Regions from separate parts of the Corynebacterium nasicanis genome, predicted to be linked through region 2. Evidence: predicted binding sites of a transcription regulator. Region 2 holds the regulator's gene; the other holds the start of a gene.
The links. The regulator HspR, encoded in region 2, represses chaperone genes until heat shock. The targets are predictions, from matches to a motif close to ANNTGAGTNNNNNNNACTCANNT.
Positions count from the first base shown of each region.

Region 1 (4,656 bases), on a different contig from region 2:
TCCTGGCTCGCGCCGTCCGCGCGGAGGGCGTCGTAGAGTTCGCGGTCCTTGATGGGATCTGCCATGGGCCCGAGCATAGCGACGCCGCCCGCTCCCCCGGGATGGGGAACGGGCGGCGTCGATAAGCAGGGCTAACCGCGGGTCACGTCCAGCGACTGGCCACCGTCGGCGACGTCGACGTGGACGGTGTCGCCGTCCCGGATGTCGCCGGCCAGCAGCTCCTTGGCCAGGCGGTCACCGATGGCCTGCTGGATGAGGCGACGCAGCGGCCGGGCACCGTAGGCCGGGTCGTAACCGCGCTCGCCGAGCCAGGACTTCGCCGCATCGGAGACATCCAGGGTCAGGCGACGGCCCGCGAGGCGGGCGGCCAGCTGGCGGATCTGGATCTCCACGATGTGGGTCAGCTGCTCCTGCGACAGCGGGTCGAAGATGACCACGTCGTCGAGGCGGTTGATGAACTCCGGCTTGAACGTCCGCTTCACGGCCTCCATCATCTGCTCGCGGGTGCCACCGGCACCCAGGTTCGAGGTGAGAATGAGGATCGTGTTGCGGAAGTCCACCGTGCGCCCCTGGCCGTCGGTGAGACGACCCTCGTCCAGAACCTGCAGCAGCACGTCGAAGACATCGGGGTGAGCCTTCTCCACTTCGTCGAAAAGCACGACGGTGTAGGGACGACGGCGCACGGCCTCGGTGAGCTGGCCGCCGGCGTCATAGCCGACGTAGCCCGGAGGGGCACCGACGAGGCGGGCGACGGAGTGCTTCTCGCCGTACTCGGACATGTCGATGCGCACCATGGCGCGCTCGTCGTCGAAGAGGAACTCCGCCAACGACTTCGCCAGCTCCGTCTTACCCACACCCGTCGGACCGAGGAAGAGGAAGGAACCGGTGGGCCGGTTCGGGTCGGCGACCCCGGCGCGGGCGCGACGGACCGCATCCGACACGGCCGTCACCGCCTCGTCCTGACCGACGACGCGGTTACCCAGCACGAGCTCCATGTTGAGCAGCTTCTCGGTCTCGCCGGCGAGCATCTTGCCCGCCGGGATGCCGGTCCACGCGGAGACGACCTCGGCGATGGTGTCCGGGGTGACCTCCTCGCTGAGCATGGCGTTGTTGGCACCGTCCGCCACCTCGGCCTCCGCCTCGGCGACCTCCTTCTCCAGCTCCGGGATCCGGCCGTAGCGCAGCTCGGCGACCTTGCCGTAATCGCCGTCGCGCTCCGCGATCTCGGACTCCTGGCGCAGCTGCTCCAGCTCCTCCTTCGCGCCGCGCACCTTGTCGATGCTCGACTTCTCGTTCATCCAGCGGGCCTTGAGCTCGCCGAGCTTCTCGCGCTCATCCGCCAGCTCCTGCTGGAGCTTGCTCAGACGGTCGCGGGAGGCGGCGTCGGTCTCCTTGGACAGGGCGACCTCCTCGATCTCGAGGCGACGCACGATGCGCTCGAGCTCGTCGATCTCCTGCGGGGAGGAGTCGATCTCCATCCGCAGGCGGGAGGCGGCCTCATCGACGAGGTCGATGGCCTTGTCCGGCAGGAAACGGTTGGTGATGTACCGGTCGGACAGGGTCGCGGCGGCCACCAGCGCGGAGTCCTGGATACGGACACCGTGGTGGACCTCATAGCGCTCCTTGAGCCCACGGAGGATACCCACGGCATCCTCCACCGAGGGCTCGCCGACGAAGACCTGCTGGAAACGACGCTCCAGAGCGGCATCCTTCTCGATGTACTTGCGGTACTCGTCGAGCGTGGTGGCACCGACCAGGCGCAGCTCACCGCGGGCGAGCATGGGCTTGATCATGTTGCCGGCGTCCATGGCGGAATCACCGGTGGCACCGGCGCCGACGATGGTGTGCAGCTCATCGATGAAGGTGACGATCTGCCCGTTGGAGTTCTTGATCTCGTCGAGCACCGCCTTGAGGCGCTCCTCGAACTCACCGCGGTACTTCGCGCCGGCGACCATCGACCCCAGATCCAGGGAGATGAGGGTCTTGCCCTTGAGCGACTCCGGGACGTCTCCGGCGACCATGCGGCGCGCCAGCCCCTCGACGATGGCCGTCTTACCGACGCCCGGCTCGCCGATGAGCACCGGGTTGTTCTTCGTACGCCGGCTGAGCACCTGCACGACGCGGCGGATCTCCGCGTCGCGCCCGATGACCGGGTCGATCTTGCCCTCCCGCGCACGGGCGGTGAGGTCGGTGGAGTACTTCTCCAGCGCCTGGAACTGGCCCTCCGGGTCCTGCGAAGTCACCTTGGTGGCGCCGCGCACCGAGGGGAAGGCCCCCTTGAGGGCGTCATAGGTCGCGCCGCGGCTCTTGAGCAAGCCCGCCGCATCCGAATCGCCGCGCGCGATGGCGGCCATGAGGACCTCGGTGGACACGTACTCGTCGCCGAGCTCACCGGCCAGCTCCTGGGCGGCGGTCAGCGCGTTGAGTGCCTCGCGGTTGAAGTTCGGGTTGGCCAGGTTGGCGCCGGCCGCCTTGGGGTAACCGTCGACCAGCTCCCGGGCCTCCCGGGCCACGGTCTCCGGATCGACGCCGGTGGCCTTGAGCACCGGGGCGGCGATGCCCTCCGGCTGGTCGAGAATCGCAGCGAGCAGGTGCGCCGGACGGATGTCCGGGTTACCGTTCGCGGAAGCGGACTGCAGTGCGGACTGCAGGGCCTCCTGGGTCTTGGTGGTGGGGTTGAACGAGCTCATGGGCACGTTTCCTTTCTCTTTTGTCAGTTATCTACTAGTACTAACGCACCAAGAGTTGAGTCTGTTCCACTCAAGGCAAAAAAACTTTGAGTCCCTCCGACTCAATGGTAGGCACCCCCGCTTCTCGACGCCCGCGTGTTCCGACATGGTCCAGAAAGCCGAACAAATCAAATGCTGGTCAGGCAGGTCCCCGAGTGCCCGAATCCGATGCCACATCGGAGTGCGGCCCTAGATTCGCCGTTGGACCCGTTTCGCGTTGGCAAGACAATGGAGTCATCCACCTCGGCCAGGAACTCCCACTGGGCGGCACGGGACTCACCGTGGAACATCTCGACCTTCGTGCCCCTGAAGCAAATGATGTTCCGGACATGGACGAGAGGGCCGTCTTCGCGCAGGTGAGCACTTCGCCAGGCTGATCCATCACAGGGACGGTGAGGTGCAGCATCGCTTAGTTGTCTACGGCCAAGCCCTCGTCGACTCCGACATCATGGCGCCGGTGGGGTCGCGGGGAGATTCGAAAGAACCCACGATGGCCGAGGCGCTGCACTCGACGCTCAAACGAAGCTATTCGATCGAAAAAGCTGGCCGTCGTTGACAAATGCCCTCAAGGAGCCCTCGAAGCAGATTGGGCAGTAATACAAACTTCGGCTACATTCCTCGCTGGGCTACCACCTACCGATGGACGCCCACCAGCAATGGAACGAACTTCAGGCCCAGGCCGCCCCATCAACAAGAGAATGAAGCTCTACAAAGCCCGAAGCTCGAAAGCTATACTGAGAAGTGCTTCCAGATGTTGTCCTCGGCGTCCGCGTTCCAGGGACACGGCCCTACAGAGAGCCAGATTAAGGAGACTCGTTGACAACAAACCGACGGATTGTGGCCACTGTGACCGCAACGATCACCACTGTTGGACTATGTCCCCTCTTTGCTGTTGCACAAGCTGAACGGATCGTATTCCCAGATGAACACGAGACCTACGCCCAGGAGTTCCAGCAGGACCCCATCATCCCACCCACCGTTGACGGCGTCGGCGGGTTGACTGACGAGGAGGTCGTCTAATACCAGCAACAAATCCGTACCGCGATGGAGTCAGGTGAACCAGAAAATGCCATTACTACCGGACAAATGTGGTCTGATTCCATCGTGCTGCCCCCGCAGTTGAACAAGCATGATGCAGATATCGCCGAAGTTGCTGTTGCTGCAGAACAGACCTCTCTGGGGCGGGCGAGGCGCACCGCCGCTCACTGTCGGACGTTTTGGCCCAGCCCACACCAGGTGTGCGGAGCGATCCTGCAACGCTATGAACAACTTGGGGGAATGACCAGCTGGCTATTGTGGCCGATTGAGCCAATGTCCGCCAATCCCGATGGGCAGGGTTACCGGCAGCGCTACCAGAACGGCTTTATTTACTGGCATCCTGATACCGGGGCACACGCAGTAGCCGTTCGCAATGCTGAGGTCTGGGCACGTAATGGTTGGGAAACCGGGTGGCTCGGCTATCCCCTCGGAGGAGAGGTCCCAGTCAAGGGGTCACAACCTGTCGATGGAGAACTTAACGGTTGGGTCCAGCACTTCCAAGGAGGGCGGATCTACCGCAGTCCTCTACAACAGGTCGCCAGCATCAACGGACTTATCCTGGAAGAGTGGCTAGAAATGGGCGGGCCCAACAGTTACCTAGGATTTCCCATCGCCGACGAGGCCAAGACAGCAGACAGCATTGGGCGGTTCAGCGTCTTTCAGGACGGAGAGATGTACTGGCATCCTGACGCCGGCACCTGGGGAATAAGTGGACCCTTCCTGTTCGAGTGGGCTAAAGGTGGGAGAGAATCAGGGACGCTCGGCTACCCTTCTGGGACACCTGTAGAAGAGGTTCTATTACAAGCCTCTCAGCCATTCCAGAACGGACTCATTAGAGGATATTTTGAACCAATCAATAAAGGAAGCGTAGCCGATTTCGATCACTCGC
Region 1 is NZ_JBHSQE010000006.1:2,244-6,899, reverse strand. Features, by position in the region: gene ACFPUZ_RS08250 (Rho termination factor N-terminal domain-containing protein) at 1-65, opposite strand, end outside; gene clpB (ATP-dependent chaperone ClpB) at 132-2,690, opposite strand; gene ACFPUZ_RS08240 (hypothetical protein) at 3,576-3,749, shown strand; gene ACFPUZ_RS08235 (LGFP repeat-containing protein) at 3,816-4,656, shown strand, end outside.
Region 1: a site for HspR is predicted at 2,744-2,766, ahead of clpB (ATP-dependent chaperone ClpB). Genes of this name have one in related genera too.

Region 2 (4,656 bases):
GCTCATCGAGCGCAACACCACCATCCCGACGAAGCGTTCCGAGACCTTCACCACTGCCGAGGACAACCAGCCCTCCGTGCAGATCCAGGTCTTCCAGGGCGAGCGCGAGATGGCTTCCGCCAACAAGCTGCTCGGTTCCTTCGAGCTCGGTGGCATTGCCCCGGCGCCGCGCGGCGTGCCGCAGATCGAGGTCACCTTCGACATCGACGCCAACGGCATCGTCCACGTCACCGCCAAGGACAAGGGCACCGGCAAGGAGAACACGATCAAGATCCAGGACGGCTCCGGCCTGTCCCAGGAGGAGATCGACCGCATGATCAAGGATGCGGAGGTCCACGCCGAGGAGGACAAGAAGCGCCGCGAGGAGCAGGAGACCCGCAACAACGCGGAGTCCATGGTCTACCAGACCCGTAAGTTCCTCGAGGAGAACTCCGACAAGGTCTCCGAGGACATCAAGACCAAGGTGGAGGACGCTGCGAAGGAGGTCGAGGAGGCACTCAAGGGCGAGGACCTGGATGCCATCAAGACCGCCGTCGAGAAGCTGTCCACCGAGTCCCAGGAAATGGGCAAGGCCATCTACGAGGCCGAGGCCAACGCCGGCGCCACCCAGGCTGATGCGCCGACCGAGAACGCCGACGACAATGTCGTCGACGCCGAGGTCGTCGAGGATGAGCCGGAGGCCACCGACGCTGAGTCCGGTGAGGAGAAGAAGTAGTGACCCATCCCAACCAGATGCCCGACAACCCGGGCGATCCGGAGCACACCGACCCGGAGGCGACCTCGGCTGACCGCGCCGAGGCCGCCGCCGAGGAGGCTGCCCGCGCCCAGGATGCCGATCCGGAGGTGACCCCCGACGAGGAGTCCGCGGAGATCGACGCCCAGCTCGAGGCCGAGATCGAGGAGGCGCTTGCCGACATCGATCCCGACTCCGACGGCGACGGTGTGGTCACCGACGTGGAGGCGCAGCTCGCCGAGCGCACCGAGGACCTGCAGCGCGTGAGCGCGGAGTACGCCAACTACCGTCGGCGCACCGAGCGTGACCGCCAGGGCATCATCGACGCCGCCAAGTCGTCGGTGCTGGCCCAGCTGCTGCCCATCCTCGATGACCTCGAGCTGGCACGCCAGCACGGTGACCTCAACGAGGGCCCGCTCAAGGCCTTCGCCGACAAGTTCACCGACACCGTCACCGGGCTCAAGCTGATCCCCTTCGGCGAGGAGGGCGAGCCCTTCGACCCGGAGATCCACGAGGCCGTTCAGGATCTGTCCTCCGGTGAGGACAAGGCCCTCGGCACGGTGCTGCGCCGTGGTTACCGCGTGGGCGAGAGGGTGGTCCGCAACGCGATGGTCATCATCGCGGACCCCTCCGCGAAGTAGCGGGATCTCCCGCGTACCTGCACCGCCGTCCGAGACGCACCTCCAGTCGCCCTCGGGCGGCGGTGCCCCGTTTTCATCATCGACACTCATCCCGAAAGGAGGAGATGCCCAGTGACCGTTCAACGTGAATGGGCAGACAAGAACTACTACGCGGATCTGGGGGTCTCCTCATCCGCGTCCGCCGAGGACATCAAGAAGGCCTACCGCAAGCTTGCCCGGGAGAATCACCCGGACAAGAACCCCGGTGACAAGTCCGCGGAGGAGCGCTTCAAGAAGGCGGCCGAAGCCTACGACGTCGTGGGCGACGAGGCCAAGCGCAAGGAATACGACCAGCTGAAGTCGATGCTGCGCTCCGGCGGTGGCCTCGGTGGCTTCGGCGGAGGCGGAGGTGCCGGGTTTCCCGGCGGGTTTCGGCAGACGCAGGAAGGATTCGACGCCTCGGACATCTTCGGAGGAGGATCCGGTGGAGGATTTTCTGCGGACGGCGGTCTGGGCGATATCTTCGGTGGCCTTTTCAACCGCGGCGGCGCTCCTCGCCACACAGCTCGGCCGACGCGGGGCGCCGACGTCGAAACGGACATCACCCTTGACTTCCGGGAGGCGGCCAAGGGCACGACGATCCCGCTCCAGCTGACCGGTGACGCCCCGTGCAACACCTGTCACGGCTCGGGCTCCAAGTCGGGTAACCCCGAGACCTGCGCCGTGTGCAAGGGCTCCGGTTTCACCTCGGAGAACCGCGGGGCCTTCGGGTTCAGCGCGCCCTGTGCGAACTGCTCCGGTACCGGCCAGGTCATCACCGACCCGTGTGTCACATGCCACGGTTCCGGCACCGTCCGCCGTACCCGTTCGCTGACGGTCCGCATCCCCGCGGGCGTCATCGACGGCCAGAAGGTCCGCCTCGCGGGCCAGGGCGAGGCCGGGCCGCAGGGCAAGCCGGCGGGTGATCTGTTCGTCACGGTTCATGTGCGTGACGACGCCGTGTTCACCCGCTCCGGCGACGACCTCGAGGTCACCGTCCCGGTGTCCTTCGCTGAACTCGCGCTCGGGGACACCATCACGGTGCCCACCCTCGACGCGCCCGTGCGCGTGAAGGTGCCGGCCGGGACCCCGAACGGCCGCACCCTGCGGGTCCGGGGACGTGGCGTGCCCCGCAGTGGGGACAGTGCGGGTGACCTCATGGTCACCGTCGAGGTCGCGGTGCCGAAGGATCTCGACGCCGCCGCCACCAGTGTCCTGCGCGAGTATGCGCAGGCGGAGAAGGATTCCGGTTTCAACCCGCGTGCCGGGTGGGCCGGGAACAAGTAGCACCGGAAAGGAGGTGTACGGACCATGAGAAAGGACAAGTCCTCGACGGAGGATCTCGGCGAGGTGTTCGTCATCTCTGTCGCGGCCGAGCTCGCCGGCATGCACGCCCAGACCCTGCGGACCTACGACAGGATGGGTCTGGTCACGCCGGAGCGGACCACCGGCGGCGGGCGTCGTTACTCCCGGAAGGACATCTCCCTGCTGCGCCGCATCCAGCAGCTCAGCCAGGAGGAGGGGGTCAACCTCGCCGGCATCAAGGCCATCATCGAGCTCTCCGAGGAGGTCGACCGCCTCCGGGCCGAGGTGGAGGAGCTCCGCGTCGAGCGGGAGCGTTCCTCCCGCCCGCGGGGTGAGCTCGTCCACGTCCCGCGCTCCACGGCGCTGGTGATGTGGGAGCCGCGACGCGGCCGGCTGCGACGACATCAGGATCAGCGCTGAGACTACCCACGCCCACCCGGAGACCCGGGTGGGCGTGGGTCTTTTCAGGGGCCACCGCAGATCTTCACAAAAGTGGCGCGGATCACTGTATGGTGTGGTGCAGACCACTTCCTCCCGTGAAAGGACACACCATGACCGTGTACGCGAACCCCGGTACCGAAGGCTCGATCGTCACCTACCGCGAGCGCTACGACAACTACATCGGCGGCGAGTGGGTGGCTCCCGTGGACGGCGAGTACATGGACAACATCACCCCGGTGACGGGCGAGGTGTTCTGCCAGGTCGCCCGCGGCAAGGCGGCGGACATCGAGCTCGCGCTCGACGCCGCCCACAAGGCCGCCCCGGCCTGGGGCCGCACCTCCCCGGCGGAGCGCGCCCTCATTCTCCACCGCATCGCCGACCGCATCGAGGAGCACCTCGAGGAGATCGCCGTCGCCGAGACCTGGGACAACGGCAAGGCCGTCCGCGAGACCCTGGCCGCCGACATCCCGCTCGCCGTCGACCACTTCCGCTACTTCGCCGGCGCCACCCGCGCGCAGGAGGGGCGCCTCTCGCAGATCGACCACGACACCGTGGCCTACCACTTCCACGAGCCGCTGGGCGTCGTCGGCCAGATCATCCCCTGGAACTTCCCGATCCTCATGGCCACGTGGAAGATCGCCCCGGCACTGGCCGCGGGTAACGCCATCGTGCTCAAGCCGGCGGAGCAGACCCCCGCCTCGCTGCTCTACCTGGTGGAGATCATCCAGGATCTGCTGCCGGCGGGTGTCCTCAACATCGTCAACGGCCTCGGCGAGGAGGCCGGCGTGGCGCTGTCGGGCTCCGACCGTATCTCCAAGATCGCCTTCACCGGTTCCACCGCCGTGGGCAAGATCATCAACAAGGCTGCCGCCGACCGCATCATCCCGGTCACCCTCGAGCTGGGCGGCAAGTCCCCGTCCATCTTCTTCCCGGACGTCATGGACAAGGACGACGCATTCCGGGACAAGTGCCTCGAGGGCTTCGCCATGTTCGCACTCAACCAGGGTGAGGTGTGCACCTGCCCCTCCCGTGCGCTGGTCCACGAGTCCATCGCGGATGAGTTCCTCGAGCTCGGCGTCGAGCGCGTGAAGAAGATCAAGAAGGGCAACCCGCTGGACACCGAGACCCAGATGGGCGCGCAGGCCTCGCAGGAGCAGATGGACAAGATCACCGAGTACCTGGAGATCGGCCCGCAGGAGGGGGCGGAGACCCTCACCGGCGGCAGCATCAACAAGATCGAGGGCCTGGACAACGGCTTCTATATCGAGCCCACCGTCTTCCGCGGCACCAACGACATGCGCATCTTCCAGGAGGAGATCTTCGGCCCGGTCCTGTCGGTGGTCACCTTCAAGGACTTCGACGAGGCCATCCAGATCGCCAACGACACCAACTACGGTCTCGGCGCCGGAGTCTGGTCGCGTGACGGCCGCACCGCCTACCGCGCGGGCCGCGAGATCCAGGCCGGCCGCGTGTGGGTGAACCAGTACCACAACTACCCGGCCCACGCCGCCTTCGGCG
Region 2 is NZ_JBHSQE010000005.1:135,311-139,966, forward strand. Features, by position in the region: gene dnaK (molecular chaperone DnaK) at 1-715, shown strand, start outside; gene grpE (nucleotide exchange factor GrpE) at 715-1,374, shown strand; gene dnaJ (molecular chaperone DnaJ) at 1,486-2,679, shown strand; gene ACFPUZ_RS08125 (heat shock protein transcriptional repressor HspR) at 2,704-3,117, shown strand; gene exaC (acetaldehyde dehydrogenase ExaC) at 3,249-4,656, shown strand, end outside.